DNA from 4 places in the Listeria grayi genome. Region 2 is predicted to be linked to each of the others. Evidence: riboswitches for the same ligand, from Rfam matches in the RefSeq annotation. Region 2 holds a riboswitch; each other region holds the start of a gene.
The links. Region 2 has a riboswitch for S-adenosylmethionine ahead of metE (5-methyltetrahydropteroyltriglutamate--homocysteine S-methyltransferase). Riboswitches for the same ligand answer to the same signal wherever they lie in the genome.

Region 1 (4,673 bases), 860 kb from region 2:
AATAAAGATCTTGTCTTCCGAACCGTTTCCGAGCGACAACGCACGTTTAACCAAGGTATCGTTAGACTTTTGACCTACGATACCTTGGTTATCTTTGTTCGATGTGCCGAGGATCTTTCCTCTGCTGTCGAGAACACGTACTTCATTGATCGAATCATTCGCTTGCACAAAGTCTGTCAGGGATTGTTCGATGAGTGCTTGTTCTTTCGACGTATTTTCACTATCATTTAAAATCTCTTCACGCGTATTATAATTAAGAAACGTCATGCTGCTGCGGATCGATTCTTTAAAGTTGTTCTCTAGTCGGCTTTCCAGCTCCCGTACAAAATAAACGCCAATGACCTGCATCGCAAGAATGATCAGCAGAATATAAATGATGACAAGTCTGAATTGTACAGATTGGAAAAATTTCTTTTTTAGCATACGGTCATCCTACTCCTGTTCAGGATTGCGTAAATAGTAGCCTACTCCACGTCTTGTTACTAGCCATGCCGGATGACTTGGATTATCTTCTATTTTTTCCCGCAGGCGTCGTACAGTTACGTCCACCGTGCGCACATCTCCAAAATAATCATAGCCCCAAACAGTTTGGAGCAAGTGCTCACGCGTCATTACTTGGCCAATATGTTTTGCCAGATAATGTAGCAGTTCAAATTCCCGATGTGTCAGTTCGATCGTGTCACCGCGTTTAGATACGACATATGCATCCGGGTGGATCGTCAGCGAACCGACTTCCAGCTCTGAATTTTCTTGATCTTCTGCTGCCTGCGAGCTCACTTGACTGTGGCGACGCAGATTAGCTTTCACACGAGCGATCAATTCACGATTGCTGAAAGGTTTCGTTACATAATCATCCGCTCCCAATTCCAATCCTAGCACTTTATCGATTTCCGAGTCTTTGGCAGTCACCATAATGATCGGCATATCGTATTTTTTCCGCACCTCACGGCAAACTTCCACACCGTCTCGCCCTGGTAACATAATATCTAATAAAATTAGATCTGGTTGTACTTCTTCTACTAATTGTAGTGCTTCATCGCCATCATAAGCACAATAAACATCAAAACCCTCTTTGTTAAGGTTAAATTTCACAATATCTGCAATTGGTTTTTCATCATCAACGACTAAAATCTTCTTTTCTGCCATTTAGTTGTATCCTCCTAATTCGTGGATTTGACTGACGTAGTGTCAGGACAGGCTTCGTTAATCTCTCGTTACAGTCTCTGCTGCCATTCATTGGAGCGTATAAGCTCACTCCATCTATTATAACATAAACATGAATTTATCTGAATTATACTTTATCTACAAAAAAAAGACCAGTGCTAAATTAGCAAGCTGATCTCTTCCTTAACGGTTCCGACGGGATTTGAACCCGCGATCTCCTGCGTGACAGGCAGGCATGTTAACCCCTACACCACGGAACCTAAGCACCTTAAAAATGGCACTTCCTCATTAAACCATGTTTTGGACATTTGCGCAATACCTTTTTTACATATTTTGGGAAAAATTTTACAATACGGGATTTCGGAAAGCCGTAGATGCTCCGATCCGGCGTGCTGCTTCTTCCAAGCGGTCTTCATTCATAAGCAGACCGACGCGAACATAACCTTCTCCTTCTTTACCAAATCCATTCCCTGGCGCAACAGCCACACTCACTTCTTCTAATAGAAAATCAGCAAAGCTTGCGCTCGTAAATCCAGTAGGTATTTTCAACCAAGCAAAGAATGAACCTGCTGGCGCGTCTACTTCCCAACCGATTTCCCGGCAAGCAGCGATAAAATGATCTCGTCTGCTTTCATACATTTTTCGCATTGCTTCCACGTCACTTTGATCACCAGTCAGCGCTATTGCTGCAGCATCTTGGATAGCAGGAAACAAGCTGACATATAGATGGTCCTGAATCAGATTGATCGCACGGACGATTTCTTTATTCCCGACTGCAAAGGCGACTCGCCAGCCAGCCATATTATAAGTCTTAGATAATGTATACAATTCCACGCCTACTTCTTTTGCTCCTGCAGTTTGCAAAAAGCTAACTGGTTTTTTGCCATCAAAACCAATCGAAGCATAGGCAAAGTCATGAACTACTGTGATCGCGTGTTTCTTCGCAAGTGCTACGGTCTCCTCAAAAAAAGCAGGCGTTGCAACCGCACCAGTAGGATTATTTGGATAGTTCAAATACATCATTTCTGTCTTTTTAAGCGTTTCTGGAGAAAGTTTACTATAATCTGGCAGAAAATCATTTTCCGCGCGCAACGGCATCGTTTCATAATTCACTCCGCCAAGCACTACGCCTGATAGATAATCTGGATACCCCGGATCTGGCAGCAACATCCAGTCGCCTTCATCTAATACACACATCGGCAGTTCTACCAATCCTGTTTTCGAACCAAATAAGATTGCTACTTCTGTCTGCGGATCGATCTCTACTTGATACTCACGCTGATAAAATTCGGCTACCGCTTGTTTTAGTTCTAATTTCCCATCGAAGGGCGAATACTTATGATTAAGCGGCTTGTCTGCTGCAATTTTCAATGCTTCCACGATATATTCCGGTGTCGGTTGATCCGGATTTCCCTGCCCTAAATTGATGACATCATGGCCCTCCGCAATTTTTTGATTCACTTTCGCGACCAATGTAGAGAAAAATTGTTCCGGCAATGCTTGTAGTTTTTGTGAGATCTTCATCTTCTGCACCTGCTTTCTGACTTATTTCATTGCTTTCCATATTAGTCTTTCCCGTTCCGTTTGTCTAGGGGATTTTTCTGAAAAGTTAAAAAGAGATTGACAATTCCCGCACAAATAGCGTATATTTTAAATTAACAAGTTTTAAAAAACTAAATTCTCTTATCTAGAGCGGCAGAGGGACTGGCCCTATGAAGCCCGGCAACCTAACTTTTTTTAGTGAAGGTGCTAATTCCAGCAACATTTCTAAATGTTGACAGATAAGAGAAGTCGGAATTTTACGAATCCCAACTTCTCTATCTGTGATAGAGAAGTTTTTTTATTACTTCAAAAGTATTTTACACAGGGAGGAAGAAAAAAATGAAAAAATCTTTTAAGGCAATTTTACTTGTAATCGCAGGTGCTGCGTTGTTGGCACTAGCAGCATGTGGTGGTAATAAAGATGACGCACTCAGCACCAAAAAAATCAGTATCGGGGTAACTGGCGGTCCGCATCAGCAAATCGCCGAAGAAGTAAAAAAATTAGCGAAAAAAGATGGCTTGGACATCACGATCAAAACATTCGACGATTACAATACGCCGAATACAGCTTTGAATGATGGTGATATCGATACAAACAACTACCAAACGATCCCTTTCTTGGATCAGCAAAAGAAAGACAAAGGCTATAAACTCAGCATCGCTTTCAAAACCGTTGCTTTCCCAATGGGTATCTATTCCAAACAGATCAAGGATATCAAGGATCTGAAAAAAGGCGACAAAATCGCGGTTCCTAACGATCCTGCGAATGAATACCGTGCTTTGAAACTATTTGAAAAAGCTGGTGTCATCAAACTGAAAAAAGGTGTTTCCCAAAAAGCAACGAAAAATGATGTCGCTGAAAATCCGCTTAAACTCGATATCGTGGAACTGGAAGCATCACAGCTCCCTTCGCAATTAAGTGAAGTACGCGCTGCAGCAATCAACACGAACTTCGCAATGGGTGCCAACTTGACGATCAATGACGATGCGATCTATCACGAACCGATCAAAAACAATCCATATCCAAATGTCTTTGTCGTTCGGACAGCTAATAAAGACGATGAAGTCGTGAAAACACTTAAGAAATATTACCAATCTAAAGAATTAAAAGCATTTATCGAAAAAGAATTCAAAGGTTCTGTTGTACCTGCATTCTAGGAGTTGAAAACATGATTGAATTAGAAAATCTGTCAAAAACATTTACTGTTAATCGCAAAAAAGTAGAAGCTGTTAAAAATGTATCTTTAAACGTGAAAAAAGGGGAAATATTCGGCGTCGTGGGTTATTCCGGCGCTGGAAAAAGTACCTTAGTACGTTGTATCAATTACTTAGAAAAACCTGACGAAGGCAGCGTAAAAATCGACGGTGAAGATCTTTCTACACTTTATGCTTCTGAACTGCGCCACGCGCGCCGCAAAATCGGCATGATTTTCCAAGGATATAATCTACTCAAAACCGCTACCGTTTACGATAATATTGCGAAGCCACTTAAACTGAGTGGCTTTTCCAAATCCGTTATCAAAGAACGTGTGGAAAAATATCTTCAGATCGTCGGATTAAAGGATAAAGAGCACCATTTTCCCGCTCAGCTTTCCGGCGGTCAAAAGCAACGTGTCGCTATCGCTCGGGCGCTGGCCTTTGAACCAGAGATCTTACTGAGCGATGAAGCAACCAGCGCATTAGACCCGGAAACGACCGAGTCGATCCTAAATCTGCTGCTCAAGATCAATGAGGAATTGGGCATCACGATCTTTCTGATCACGCATGAACTCGAAGTGATCGAACGTATTTGCGATCGTGTGGCTGTGATGGAAAATGGAGAGATCGTGGAACAGGGAACCGTACTGGATATTTATACGAAAGCCGTTCACCCCACTACCAAGCGATTTATCGGTACAGAAGGCGGTTATGAGATCCCTGCTGATTTGCTGGAGAAATACGGGAAAACGGGGAAATTGGTTTCACTC
Region 2 (4,673 bases):
TAGTCGCTTTGACCATGTCTTTTAAAGCTGCAATCGTTTCTGGCTCTTTTCTCGTTTTCAGTCCACAATCTGGGTTGATCCAAAATTGTTTGACATCGATTGCACGAAGCGCACGTTTGATGTTGTCTTGGATCTCTTCAACGGTTGGAACACGTGGACTGTGGATATCATAAACACCCAGACCGATCTCTTTATCATAAGTTACTTCTTCAAACGTAGAGATGATCTCACCATGACTTCGCGAGGTCTCGATCGAAATCACGTCGGCATCTAGTGCGCTGATCGTATCGATAATATCATCAAAATCCGAGTAACACATATGCGTATGGATCTGCGTATCATTTTTGACAGAAGTCGTTGTTAGCTTGAATGAGTAAACGGCATCATCTAAATATTCTTTCCAACGTGATTCTTTAAGCGGCAGTCCTTCGCGAAGTGCCGGCTCATCAACTTGGATGACCCGAATGCCATTTGCCTCAAGCGCCTCTACTTCTGTACGGAGTGCCAAACCAACTTGATTCGCGACCTCGCTTTTTGGAATATCGTCACGCACAAAGCTCCAGTTGATGATCGTTACCGGTGCAGTGAGCATTCCTTTTACAGGACGATCTGTCAGCGATTGGGCATATACACTTTCTTTTACAGTGATTTCTTCTGTAAAAGCGACATCTCCGTAAATAAGTGGTGGACGTACCGCGCGGGAACCATAGGATTGTACCCAGCCGAATTTTGTCGCCTTAAAGCCAGCTAATTTCTGACCGAAATATTCGACCATATCCGTACGTTCGAACTCACCATGTACTAATACATCAATATCTAGATCTTCTTGGATCTCGATCCAGCGTTTGATTTCTGCTTTGATATACGTATCATAATCACTGTCGGATAAATTACCTTTCAGCCATTCTGCTCGTTTTTTCCGTACTTCAGGTGATTGTGGGAAGCTACCGATCGTCGTCGTCGGAAGTAATGGTAGTTTTAACCATTCGTGCTGCTGTTTGATACGTTCTGCAAATGGTAAGTCCCGTTCTACCGTGACATTTTCTAAATTCTTGATCGCTGTTTGGACTTCATTATTATTACGGTGCGAGGAAGCATTCAGTGCTGCAACTGCATTGGTAGAAGCCGCGAAATCAGCAGTTTCTTCACCATTCAGTGCTTTTGTCAAAAGAACGATCTCATCTAGTTTTTCATCAGCAAATGATAAACCATTCCACAATACTTCTTCTAGATCAGGTTCCGTCTTTTTAGTTACAGGTACATGCAGTAAAGAGTTTGACGGCTGGACAAAAATGGTTTCGGCCTTTGCAAGTGTAACGATTTTTTCAAGCAATGCTTTTTGTTTTGCCAAATCACTCCGCCATACATTACGCCCATTGATGATACCGACACCCAAAATTTTATCAGCTGGAAAGCCAAATTTCTCAAGTGCTTCCAAGGATTCCCCATGATCATGTACAAAATCGATACCAATCGCATCGACAGGCAATTTAACAATATCTTCATAATAGTCCAAACTTTCAAAATAAGTTTGGAGCTCGATTTTTATTTCTGGTGCCGCAGCACGGATCGCTTCATATGTTTTTTTATAAAGTCCCAGCTCTTCTTTCGGAAAACTTGTTGCTAGATAAGGTTCGTCGATCTGTACCCACTTCACGCCGCCTTCTTCCAGTTCTTTGATCAATTGAGTATATAGCGGGATAAATTGATCTAATAACCCTTCAAAATCGCCTTCGCTTCCTTTCCCTAATTTTAAATAAGTGATCGGCCCCACCACAACTGGTTTACCATCGATCCCAAGCTCTTCCTTTGCTTCCAAATAATATTTTAACGGGCGGTTGAAAGCTAAATGCGGTGCTGCATCTTTTAATTCCGGCACGATATAATGATAATTCGTATTAAACCATTTCGTCATTTCTGAAGCAACTGCGTTTTCCCGTCCTCGGGCAATTTCGAAATATGTATCTAAGGAAGGTTGATCCGTTTCGAAACGCTTCGGAATAACGCCGAATGTCAAACTTGTATCCAAAATATGATCATAATAACTAAAATCGCCGACAGGAATTAGTTCTACACCCTTCTCCTGTTGTTTCTTCAATGACTGCAATCGAATTTGTTTCGTTTCCTTTTCCAATTCTTCTTGCGAGATCGCACCATTCCAATAGCGCTCTAATGCTCGCTTCCATTCTCTTTTCTCCCCTAAACGCGGATACCCCAAATTTGAACTAATTGCTTTTACCATATATCTTTTCTCCTTTCTCCGAGCTTCCAACACACGAAAAAACCTCCCTAGAGAATTAGAGAGGTTGATTTATCACTGAAAAAATAATATCGCATCTCTCTTATCTCTCAAAGCTTACTGAAGCTTTGCAGGAATTAGCACCTTTTCAATAAAAAATTGAAAGGTTGCTGGGTTTCATCGGGCCAGTCCCTCTACCACTCATAATAAGAGCTAATATTTAGTTGGTGTTAACTTGTATTGTTTTCATAATTATACATAGCCATATCATGAAAAGCAACCCTTTTTTAGAAATTAACTGAATTTTGTTTATTATTTCCTCCATTAAAAAGCAACACTGTACCGGCCAACAATAGGGCGGCCACCGTATAATAAAAACTAGCCGGACCAAAGTGACTAATCAAATTTCCTGTAAAGATCGGCCCCACGATACTCCCAGCACTAAAACACATCCCCACGAGGATATTTCCAGCCGGCAATAGCTCCAATGCCGTTAAATCTGTCATATAGGATAAGCCGAGGGAATACAGCGAACCAAGAAAAATCCCTAGAATAAAGAACAGGAGAATAAAAAGTAGCGTGTGATGAACAAAAGCAAGTATTAAAAACAAAAATGCTCCCCCAATCGTCAGAAACGGCAATAAGTTTCCTCTTCCTACCCGGTCGCTAAAGATCCCGATCGGCAGTTGAAATAGAATCGTCCCTACTGAAAATGAGGATATAATAATGGTAATAACAGCCGTCCCCATCCCTTCACGCAGGCCAACAACTGGAAAAGTAGCATTCAATCCTGTTTCCAATACGCCATATAGAAATGGCGGAATCATTGCGACCCAGCTTGTTTTCAGCACGCTGGAAAACCGTTTAAAACTATCAAAGAAAGAAATCGCTCGGATTTTTTTGCCCGAGGAAATAAAACCATTATCTAATTTCCACAGAATGATCCAAGTGACTAAAATTAATAGTCCAGACAAATAAAATGGCAAATTTTGTGAGAAACTTGCTAGATTAACTAACTGTGGTCCCACGGCAAACCCTACGGAGAAAAACAGTCCATAGATGGACATATTCCTTCCTCTTTTAGAAGGGTCGCTTATCGCCCCGATCCAGGTTTGTGAAGAAAAGTGAAGCATATGATCACCGACTCCAATTAGTAAGCGCAGTAAAAACCAAAAATAAAGATTAAAGTAGATCGGAAATAAAAGAATGGCGACCCCTACTATCGCTGCTCCGACTAAAACAACTGGTTTAAAGCCATATTTATGAAGAGGTGCCTCAATAAAAGGTGATACTAGCAACACGCCAATATAAATTCCCGTGGCATGCAATCCGTTGATACTCGAAGAAATACCTTTTTCTTCAAAAATAATTGCAATCAAAGGCAACAATAACCCCTGAGATAATCCTGATATTGCAACTACTGTAGTTAAGACCCAAAATCGGAATCTATCCGTCATGAAGACACCTTCTTTCTACATACATAAAAAAAGTAATACCAAAGTTGGCATTACCTTTTTAAAATTATGACCCGTACGGGAATCGAACCCGTGTTACCGCCGTGAAAGGGCGGTGTCTTAACCGCTTGACCAACGGGCCTACATCTGGCGGAGAAGGAGGGATTTGAACCCTCGCGCCGCTTTCGCGACCTACACCCTTAGCAGGGGCGCCTCTTCAGCCACTTGAGTACTTCCCCAAATGTTTTAAAAAATCTATTCTTCTAAAGAATAACTCCACAGGTAGGACTCGAACCTACGACCGATCGGTTAACAGCCGATTGCTCTACCAACTGAGCTACTGTGGAATAAAATGGGCCTAAATGGACTCGAACCATCGACCTCACGCTTATCAGGCGTGCGCTCTAACCAGCTGAGCTATAGGCCCTTCACAGATAAATAGAATATTAACAAAGAGCGGGTGATGGGAATCGAACCCACGACAACAGCTTGGAAGGCTGTAGTTTTACCACTAAACTACACCCGCATATATAAAACGGATTAACAAAGGGCGGATGATGGGAATCGAACCCACGAATGCCTGAACCACAATCAGGTGCGTTAACCACTTCGCCACATCCGCCATGGCAAAAGCATGTAAAAGTGGCTTGGGACAGAATCGAACTGCCGACACCTTGAGCTTCAATCAAGTGCTCTACCAACTGAGCTACCAAGCCAAATGGCGGTTCCGACGGGATTTGAACCCGCGATCTCCTGCGTGACAGGCAGGCATGTTAACCCCTACACCACGGAACCGAATTGCGGGGACAGGATTTGAACCTGCGACCTTCGGGTTATGAGCCCGACGAGCTACCAGACTGCTCCACCCCGCGATAATAATATAAAATTTTTGTCCACCAATCACAACAAAAAAGGAGGAAAGGGGATTCGAACCCCTGCGCGGTCTTACCCGCCTGTCGGTTTTCAAGACCGATCCCTTC
Region 3 (4,673 bases), 1.1 Mb from region 2:
ACTAGTTCTTTTACATCCTTATTGTTTTTGTTCTTCTCTGTTGTCACGATGATATTAGCATATGGAGATTTTTTGCTTTCCAATGCGATTGCGTCCTTTTCAGGATTCAAGCCTTGCGCAACGACAAAGTTGGAGTTGATTGCTACAGCATCGCCTTCATTATTTTTGTAAGCCGTCATCAAGTAGCCTGGATCGAAGCTGGTTTTGAATTTCAAGTTTTTTGGATTGTCGGAAATATCTTTGAAAGTCGCGTCTTGTAGTTTTACCCCTTTTTTCACTTTGATCAAACCTTCGTCTACAAAAATACCGATAATACGTGGCCAGTCTGATTTAGAGTTGGATACTAAAATTTGAGCGCCATCTTTTAAGTCTTTCAGTGATTTTACTTTTTTCGAGTAGATGCCAAGTGGTTCTAAGTGAATAGCGCCGACATCAGCGAATTTATAGCCTTTTTGCTTTTCTTCTAATTCCAAATATGGTTTATGTTGGAAATAGTTAGCTGTCAAATCGCCTTCGTCTAGTGCTTTATTCGGTAACACATAGTCATTGTATTTCACGATTTTCAAGTTGATGCCTTTCTTTTTCAAGATCGGTTTTGCTTTTTCAAGAATAACTGCATGTGGTGAACTAGATGCACCTACGATCAATTCTTTGTTCTTGGAATCGCCTGAAGAACTTTTGCTTCCGGACCCGCAAGCCCCTAATACTAAAATAACTGCTAAAACTGCAAATAATGCTGTAAACTTTTTCATTTTTCCCTCTCCTTTTTTATCGTTTATCAAACGATTTGGTTAATAAATCTCCAATAATTTGGAAGATAAATACAATAATTAAAATAATCACGGTTGCAACGATCGTTATCTGAAAGTTCGCTTGTTGATAGCCATCGATATAGGCGGCGTTTCCAAGGCCACCTGCTCCAACCGCGCCTGCCATTGCTGTATAACTCACGAGTGAGATCGCTGTGACGGTGATCCCGGAAATTATCGCCGGCATGGCTTCTGGTAACAGCACTTTCCAAATGATAGTGAAAATATTCCCACCCATAGCTCTAGCGGCTTCGATAACGCCCTTGTCTACTTCGCGAAAGGCGATTTCTACCAAACGACCGTAAAAAGGTGCTGCGCCAATGATCAAAGCTGGAAGTGCGGCTTTTGGTCCAATGATCGTTCCGACTAGAAGTTTTGTCTCTGGGATCAATAAAATGATCAGGATGATAAATGGGATCGATCTGAAAATATTAACAATAACAGCTGTGATCCAATGGATGATCTTCTTCCAAATGCTGTCTTCGTTAGCTGTCAAAAACAGCAGCAATCCTAGAATGATTCCGATTATAAAAACCAGCACTAGGGAAATCACTGTCATATAAAGTGTTTCTTGGGTGGCAGTTCCAATCAACTGCCAATCCACATCTGGGAATAAATGGTTCATCATTTGCTGATCACTTCCGTTTCTACCTGCAATTGGTGAAATTGTTCAATACTCTTGGCGATACGCTCCGGCTCTCCTGTCAAATGAACATATAAGGTACCGTATGCACCGTTTTGCGTCTGTGTCAACGAACCATGCAGGACATTCAATGACACTTGCTGCGCCCTAACTACTTCTGAAATGATCGGTTGAGTCGCATTTTTATTTACAAACAGCAACTTCACGATCTCACCTTGCTCACCGTAATTTTCTAAGAGCAGTTGGATCAGTTCTTCTGTCTCATCGGAATCGGTCACTTGACGCACGAAACGTTTGGTCACTTGCTGCTGCGGATGCTGGAAAACATCGAGCACATTGCCGAGTTCTACTACTTTTCCTTCTTCCATGACAGCGACCCGATTACAGATTTTGCGGATAACATGCATTTCATGGGTGATGACAATAATAGTCAGATTGAGTTTTTTATTGATATCAAGCAGCAGATCCAGTACTTCATCCGTTGTTTGCGGATCGAGCGCACTAGTCGCCTCATCGCAAAGCAGTACATTTGGGTCATTGGCAAGCGCTCTGGCAATCCCGACACGCTGTTTTTGACCGCCACTTAATTCGGATGGATAGGAACGCTCTTTTCCTTCCAGCCCAACCAACCGGATCAGCTCATTGACACGCTGTTTTCTTTCTGCACCACGGATGCCAGCGATCTCCAGTGGAAAAGCGATGTTCTCAAAAACTGTTCGCGACCACAGCAGATTGAAATGCTGAAAAATCATACCGATCTTTTGTCTGGCTTTGCGAAGTTTGCCGCCACGAATCTCGCTGATGATATTCTCGCCGATCTGAACCGTTCCTTCTGTTGGAAGCTCCAAACCATTGAACATTCGGATCAATGAACTTTTCCCAGCACCGGAATAACCAACTACTCCAAAGATCTCACCGTCCTCGATTTGAAGGTCGACATGATCAACAGCACGGATTTTTTGCGATCTCGTTTTATAATCTTTCACTACTTGTTTGAGTGTAATCATTTTTTATTCACCTTTTTTTCTGTCAGAATATGAAAAAAGCCTTTCTGCAAGTGAGCAGAAAGGCGACGATTTAGAGGTCGATTACTTTCTTCTCATCTTCCAAAACAAATGTTTTGCATGAATTAGCACCTTAAGCAAATTGCTTAGGTTGCCGGGCTTCGTAGGGCATTTCCCTCCACCGCTCTTGATAAGAATATGATTTTATTAGTTATAATTGCTGTTCGTTTATATTACACCGAACTGCTTAATTTTGTCAACTATTGATTGAATACGAACAATTTTTCCGACTTTGATGCTCAGCAAGCGGTAATTTGACAATAAATGTCGTTTTGCGATTTTTGCTCTCTGCGGTCACGATCCCGCCGTGCTTCTCTACGATCGACTTCGCGATCGCAAGCCCAAGCCCCGTTCCAGTGGTCGTCCGATTTTTGTCGACTTTATAAAAACGATCGAATAAATATGGCAAATCGATAGCTGGGATTTCCTCTCCATAATTAGAAACCTCGACCACAGCCATTTCTTCTTCTTTTCGAGCTACGATCTCCAACTCATTTTCGCCATAGCGGAGCGCATTGGAAAATAAATTTTCAAATAGCCGCATGATCTGATTCCCATCACCTGTTACGATCAATTTATCAAGTTGATAGCTCTCATTGATCTTGATTTTTCGTTCAGCTGCTTGTGCTTCGAACTCTAAAACAAGCTGGCTCAGTAGTTCGTTCATATCAAGCATATCATGTTTCAGCGGATATTCCGTACTTTCCAAACGGGTATAGGAAAACAAGTCGTCAATCAACTTATGAAGATGCTTCGCCTTGCCATACACTAATTCGGTGTAATAGCGCAGTTCGATCTCATCACGATAGCGGTCTTCGTGAATAAAGCTTAGGTAACCCAAGATCGAAGTCAGCGGCGTCCGTAGATCATGTGATACGTTGGTAATCAAATCATTTTTCGCCTTTTGAGCTTGTGATTCTTGTTCCATAAGCACACGCTGCCGTTTACGCATATTCTCAATATTTTCTTCCAGCTCTTGGATATCCTTTACATAACTGGCGGTATCCACAGGACGGTCTTCCCGCAATGCAAAATTGATCGTCCGCAGCTGTTTCTTAAATATTTGATGCCGGCAAAAGCGGTAGAATAAATAGAAAATCAAAGTCGCGAGCAGTAGAACAACGATATATTTCGTGATCCCAAACCCGATAGACTCCCGCAGTTGGGTATATTTCGTCTTGCCAAATAGGCGGACAAAAGAATCTGATAATCCCTTGAGTACAATAGAATCATCGCGGATCGCTACTAACCAGAGATACATCGTCCGCAGCAAAAACAATGCGAACATCCATGATAAAACCGCAAAGAATGCTACCTGCCAAATATTCATCATTCGGCTGACATGTAGAAAGATTTTTTTAAAGTTCAATTTTATAGCCCACTCCCCAGATGGTCTTGATAACATTTTCTCCCGCCATAGCAACGCGAAGTTTATCTCGTAAATTACTGATGTGGACCATCACCGTTTTACTTGCTCCAAGCGCTTTCTCCTGCCAGATCTTTTCAAAAATATATTCTGAGCTAAAAACACGTCCCGGTTCACTGGCCAGCAAATATAAAATATCAAATTCGGAAGTCGTCAAATGTAGCTCTTTTTCATTCACCGTCACAATGTGCTGATCTTTATCGATCACGATCGGGCCAATGATCGTTTTAGCTGTATCGACACTACTATTGGCTCGGATATTCTGGATCCTTCTCAGAATCACTTTTACGCGTACAGATAGCTCAAGCGGATTGAAAGGCTTGACCATATAATCATCAGCTCCTGTTAAGAGCCCCATGATCTTGTCATTATCTTCTGCTTTCGCACTCAACATCAAGATCGGCGTCAAAATATTTTCATTGCGCATTTTTTTACAGACCTCTAGTCCGTCCATCTCCGGCATCATTACATCCAGAATCACTAAGGACGGCATTTTATCTTGAACGATCTCCCAGGCTTCTTTTCCATTATAGGCTTGATAGATCTGATAGCCCTCGTTTTGGAGGTATAGCTTTACCAAATCTACAATCTCTTTGTCGTCATCTGCAATCAATATGGAAGTCATGATTCATTTTCCTTTCCGGCATAGTCTTGTTTCTATTGTATCATTTTCAATATAAAAAAAGAAATCCGTCTCAAGATAGATTTCTTTTCATTATTATTTATTTTTC
Region 4 (4,673 bases), 480 kb from region 2:
GCAATCAAGTAATGATCGAAGAAAATCGGTCCAACGATACCTTGTATATTTTGATCGAAGGTGTTGCCGTAGCTTATCAATCTACTAGCAAAGAAGACAGTATCCTGTATTTCTGCGGAAAAAATGAGTTGATCGGTTTCTTACAACCGGAAATCGACAATCAGACATTATTCGGCTTCCGAGCCATCAGCGATGTGATCGTTTATAAATTCGATCATTCCTACTTACTGGAACGCATCAATGCCACTGCTGAACCAGTTCGCCTCATTCAGCAGCTATATATCGCTAATACGGAAGCTTTGTTGTGGCGCGAACAGCTACTTCACCTTCCTACCGATAAACGCATCCTTGCAGCCCTACTTGCGATCGGCGAAAAGTTTGGACGCACAGAACCAGACGGCTCGTATTTGATTCCATATTATTTCACTCAGAAAATTCTTGGGAGCTATTTACATATCGCTCGCACCTATGTAGCCATTAATCTGCAAAAGTTAGAAAAAGAGGGTATCCTTACGCTTTCCCCAAAACCATGGCAAATATACAAACCGGAAGAGCAGCAACTATTATTAAATGAATATTTTGCTTAGCTTGCCAACTTTTTGTCAAAAATCCGCCATTTTTCCCACTCCCTATTACTTATTCACTTATTATTTATAGCGGCAACATTGCTATTCTATAAAAAACATATAAAAGGAGCAAAAGAATGACAACAACGATCAAGAAATCACTTATTTGTTGGCTTGCTGTGCTTTTACTAATTTGTCTAAGCATCCCAAGCCATGTTTCGGCAGCTGCACCACTTGAAGGGCAAAAGATTGTCCATCCAAAAACGGCAGTAAGTTTCTCTACAGGACAAGTACCAACTCCACAAGACTTTGTTGCTCTTTCCGAACAGGAAACAATAGAAAAAGTCCACTTTAAAGGCGACGTGCCAGATACGGCAACAGCAGGAATGCATACTGCAACGCTAGTAGTGAACTATCAAGATGGTAGTCTGGAAACAATCACCGTTCCTTATAAAGTGGTTGCGATCCAGACGACAAATGTAACAGCCAAGCAAGATCTCCACTTCAAGCAAGGAGAAAAAACACCAGCAGCATCGGCGTTTATTACTGCGGAAGATCCTTCTAAGGTAAAATCCGCGGATTTCAAATCCGGAGCCGTACCTGATTTCACAACTGCTGGTCAAAAAACGATAGCGATCACGGTTGTATTTGCCGATGATACGTCCACAGAACTGCAAGTAAGCTATACGGTCACAGCGGTGCCACTCGCTCATCCAAAAACGGCACTTCGATTCCCAATCGGGAAAAAATTAGCAACAAGTGATCTACTTACAGCTGAATCCGGCGTTGCCCTTCGTGTCATAAAGGGACAGCTTTCTACTAGCAAAGTCGGTACTTTTTCTACAACAATCGAAGCTAAAAAAGGAGACCGCACCGAAACTTTTACAGTCAGCTACCAAGTAATCGATACCGAAAAACCACTTATCCAACCGAAAAAAGATCAACTTTTTGTATTCGACAAAGGTACTACCATCAAGCCACAAGATCTAGTGACAGCTACAGATAACAGCGGCAAGGTTTCACTTACTTTCAAAAAAGGATGGGCACCAAAACCGAATCAACTGGGCGATCAGCTTGTAAGAGTAGTGGCTACTGATCCAGCAGGGAATTTTTCCGATATCGAAATAGCCATTATGATCTGGAATGATGTACCAACTTTAAAAACACCAAAGCTCGATTTTTCCAAAACAACGGATCTCAAACTCGTTGGCACTGCCGATCCTCACACGCTAGTGTTTATTTTGGACGGATATAGCGAACTGATCGGGTCTACCTATGCGGATAAAAACGGCCATTTCGCACTTGAACTTGAAACAGCGCTTCCTGAAGGGATGATCGTCTCTTTGACTGCGACAGATGAAGCGGGAAATTATAGCGGTATGAGTACCTACTTCTATGATGAGGAGGAAGAGGATTATACGGATCACGAAGATGGCGGACCGGATGGCGATGACCTGCAAGTTATCATCACGAGCCAGCGGGAAAGCGGCTTAGACAACCAAAACAATACCCTCGTGCTTCGCTCTGCTCGTGTCAAAAAACTGCCTAAAACTGGCGATTCGTTTCCAGCAGCTTCAGCCGGCGGACTGCTAATTCTTTCAGCAGCCTATCTCTTGCTTCGGAAACCCAATATGCGCTGAGGACACCTTGACAATCCTTGCAATTAAGCGTAGTATAAAACTAATTTTATAACTATTTCTTATCTAGAAAGGTGGAGGGACTGGCCCTTTGAAGCCTTAGCAACCGGAATCTTAATTTACGGTGCTAATTCCAGCAGTATTTACTGAAAGATAAGTCGCGTTTATTCCATTAAAATCAACTCTAGCGACTTGTTCTCGCTAGAGTTTTTTTATTAAATCACGCATTAAAAGGGAGTGTTCGGAGTGTATTTAGAGCAAAAAGAGCTATTTGCCCACCATCCATTTATCTTAGAAAATGGGGAGCGGCTTGGTCCGATCACGATCGGTTATGAAACATATGGTACTTTGTCCCCTGAACGGGATAATTGTATTTTGCTGGAACATGCGCTTACCGGTACGGCACACGCAGCTAAACATGATGAAGCAGATACGCCTGGCTGGTGGGATCCGTATATTGGACCGGGCAAAACAGTTGATACGAATAAATATTTTGTTGTCTGTACCAATGTGTTTGGCGGCTGTAGTGGGACGACTGGTCCCTCCTCTATCAATCCACAAACAGGAGAGGCCTTTCGTCTTGAATTTCCAGGCTTTAGTGTAAAAGATATTATCAAAGTACAAAGAGAGTTGTTAGAAGAACTACATATAACGAAGCTAAAAGCAGTCATTGGTGGTTCAATGGGTGGTATGCAGGCAACACAATGGGCGATCGATTATCCGGAAATAACAGAGAGTATCATCAACATCGCCTCTCCCCTCGCTTGCGGTCCTGATGCAATCGGCTATAATCTGATCATGCGTATGGCGATCCTGAATGACCCTGATTTCAACGGTGGAAACTATGTCGGGCAACCAGAAGGCGGACTTGCCACAGCCCGAATGATCGGCATGATGACGTACCGGACAAGCGAATTGTTTTCCAAACGCTTTGAACGCTTTACTGTGGCGGAATCTTCCCCGCGAGCTTTTTCCAAAGAGCATTTCCAGATCGAGTCTTACTTGCAGTATCAGGGCGACAGTTTTGTGGAACGCTTTGATGCTAACAGCTATCTTTATCTGACCAAAGCGATCGATCTTTTCGATGTCACATCAGCAGCAGAAAATGAACGGCCACCATTTTCCGATATTTCCATTCCCTACTTATTGATTGGTATTACGACGGACCAACTGTTTCGCATCCATGATATCCGCAGACACTATCGCCTTTTAAAAGAGTGGCATGTTCCTGTCCACTATCACGAAATTGCTTCGGAATATGGACATGATGCTTTTTTAGTCGAAGAAGAAAAAGAAAAATTCGCGCCTGTCATTCAGCATTTTTTAGAAACAAAAACATTATCGACAATGCTATAAAAAAGCTGTCCTGATGGACAGCTTTTTTTATCGTACCAAAGCCAGCACCGATTCCTCTAAATCGTAATTGACTGCGGTAACACCATATTTTTCGTGTGATTTTGATTTGATCATAACGCTTTTTCTCTCGTGAGAAGCGACTTTGGCGATTCGCTTTTTTGTCCCTGTCTTGGTGTCTATTGCATATACATTGTAACCTACGACGGCTGCTTCCGGTGTGGAATGCCAGCTCAATGTCTGACCGCTTTTTTCAAGGTGGGTCGGGGCAACTGGTTTTTGCAAATGTTCTTGCCCGGAGTCATTCGTTAATTCTGCTGAAACTACCAGACGATCGATATGAGTTCGGCGCTTATGGTCAAAGGTTCCGGTGCAGGTAATCAAGTTAAGCATCGGCTTTGTATTGCTGCCAAAGATTTCAGATACTGGAGCTTTTTCTGCTAAATAACTTTTTTTCGTGCGAACAGTAAATGTCAGTTTGCGCTTGTTTTTATCATAGAGGTAAATATTGTCGCCAGGCTGTAGTTCTTTCAAATAAAAAAATACGGCTGGTCCTTTTTTACTGTCTACATGACCTGCGATCACTGCATTCCCATTGCTACCGGGATGTGTACCCGGCGAATACCATCCTGTTTCGACTGTATTCGCTGGTACTTCCATTTCCCCGTTTTTTGCTTCTCCAACGGTCTTCACAGCAGCCTTTGCTTGGATTGCAGGGATCTCGATTCGTGTTGGTTCGATTCCCTGCTGATTGTTTCTCTGACGGTTTTGGATCGTTTCGATTTCAGCTTGTTTGCTTTTCAAAACGGGAAAGCCGGCGATTCGGTTGACCACACTGCCGGATTCTTTTGGACGGTCATGAACTACCTTGATCTGCTGCTTACTTGCCTCGCTAAAAATGCCAAACGGCTTTAGCCAAATCGTTAACCCAATGATGAGTACTGCTGTGAAAATGAATGTTAGAGAAAGCTTTTTCATCCGTGAACACCTCTATTTGTTGCTTTTTACTTGACGGAAAGTGATAAATCCAGCAATGGCTAGGATAAGGGCTGTAAGAGCTACCCAGATCGTTGTCATCATGGAAGTATTATTTTCTGCGCCGCCCATTCCTGTATTC

Region 1: it holds a riboswitch for S-adenosylmethionine, as region 2 does, so the genes downstream of both, EL241_RS01640 (MetQ/NlpA family ABC transporter substrate-binding protein) here and metE (5-methyltetrahydropteroyltriglutamate--homocysteine S-methyltransferase) in region 2, are expected to answer to the same signal.
Region 3: it holds a riboswitch for S-adenosylmethionine, as region 2 does, so the genes downstream of both, EL241_RS11605 (methionine ABC transporter ATP-binding protein) here and metE (5-methyltetrahydropteroyltriglutamate--homocysteine S-methyltransferase) in region 2, are expected to answer to the same signal.
Region 4: it holds a riboswitch for S-adenosylmethionine, as region 2 does, so the genes downstream of both, metX (homoserine O-acetyltransferase MetX) here and metE (5-methyltetrahydropteroyltriglutamate--homocysteine S-methyltransferase) in region 2, are expected to answer to the same signal.

Annotation. Positions count from the first base shown of each region.
Region 1 is NZ_LR134483.1:334,535-339,207, reverse strand. Features, by position in the region: gene walK (cell wall metabolism sensor histidine kinase WalK) at 1-423, opposite strand, end outside; gene yycF (response regulator YycF) at 433-1,146, opposite strand; tRNA gene EL241_RS01650 (tRNA-Asp) at 1,352-1,424, opposite strand; gene EL241_RS01645 (pyridoxal phosphate-dependent aminotransferase) at 1,510-2,688, opposite strand; SAM riboswitch class I at 2,845-2,952, shown strand; gene EL241_RS01640 (MetQ/NlpA family ABC transporter substrate-binding protein) at 3,046-3,864, shown strand; gene EL241_RS01635 (methionine ABC transporter ATP-binding protein) at 3,876-4,673, shown strand, end outside.
Region 2 is NZ_LR134483.1:1,195,398-1,200,070, reverse strand. Features, by position in the region: gene metE (5-methyltetrahydropteroyltriglutamate--homocysteine S-methyltransferase) at 1-2,242, opposite strand, end outside; SAM riboswitch class I at 2,340-2,452, opposite strand; gene EL241_RS05810 (MFS transporter) at 2,527-3,696, opposite strand; tRNA gene EL241_RS05805 (tRNA-Glu) at 3,764-3,835, opposite strand; tRNA gene EL241_RS05800 (tRNA-Ser) at 3,842-3,932, opposite strand; tRNA gene EL241_RS05795 (tRNA-Asn) at 3,968-4,040, opposite strand; tRNA gene EL241_RS05790 (tRNA-Ile) at 4,047-4,120, opposite strand; tRNA gene EL241_RS05785 (tRNA-Gly) at 4,149-4,219, opposite strand; tRNA gene EL241_RS05780 (tRNA-His) at 4,243-4,315, opposite strand; tRNA gene EL241_RS05775 (tRNA-Phe) at 4,337-4,409, opposite strand; tRNA gene EL241_RS05770 (tRNA-Asp) at 4,413-4,488, opposite strand; tRNA gene EL241_RS05765 (tRNA-Met) at 4,492-4,565, opposite strand; tRNA gene EL241_RS05760 (tRNA-Ser) at 4,606-4,673, opposite strand, start outside.
Region 3 is NZ_LR134483.1:2,345,003-2,349,675, forward strand. Features, by position in the region: gene EL241_RS11595 (MetQ/NlpA family ABC transporter substrate-binding protein) at 1-752, opposite strand, end outside; gene EL241_RS11600 (methionine ABC transporter permease) at 769-1,437, opposite strand; gene EL241_RS11605 (methionine ABC transporter ATP-binding protein) at 1,434-2,459, opposite strand; SAM riboswitch class I at 2,549-2,653, opposite strand; gene EL241_RS11610 (sensor histidine kinase) at 2,713-3,891, opposite strand; gene EL241_RS11615 (response regulator transcription factor) at 3,875-4,570, opposite strand; gene EL241_RS11620 (cation diffusion facilitator family transporter) at 4,661-4,673, opposite strand, start outside.
Region 4 is NZ_LR134483.1:715,198-719,870, reverse strand. Features, by position in the region: gene EL241_RS03450 (Crp/Fnr family transcriptional regulator) at 1-587, shown strand, start outside; gene EL241_RS03445 (Rib/alpha-like domain-containing protein) at 704-2,206, shown strand; SAM riboswitch class I at 2,263-2,363, shown strand; gene metX (homoserine O-acetyltransferase MetX) at 2,450-3,559, shown strand; gene EL241_RS03435 (class F sortase) at 3,587-4,534, opposite strand; gene EL241_RS03430 (hypothetical protein) at 4,547-4,673, opposite strand, start outside.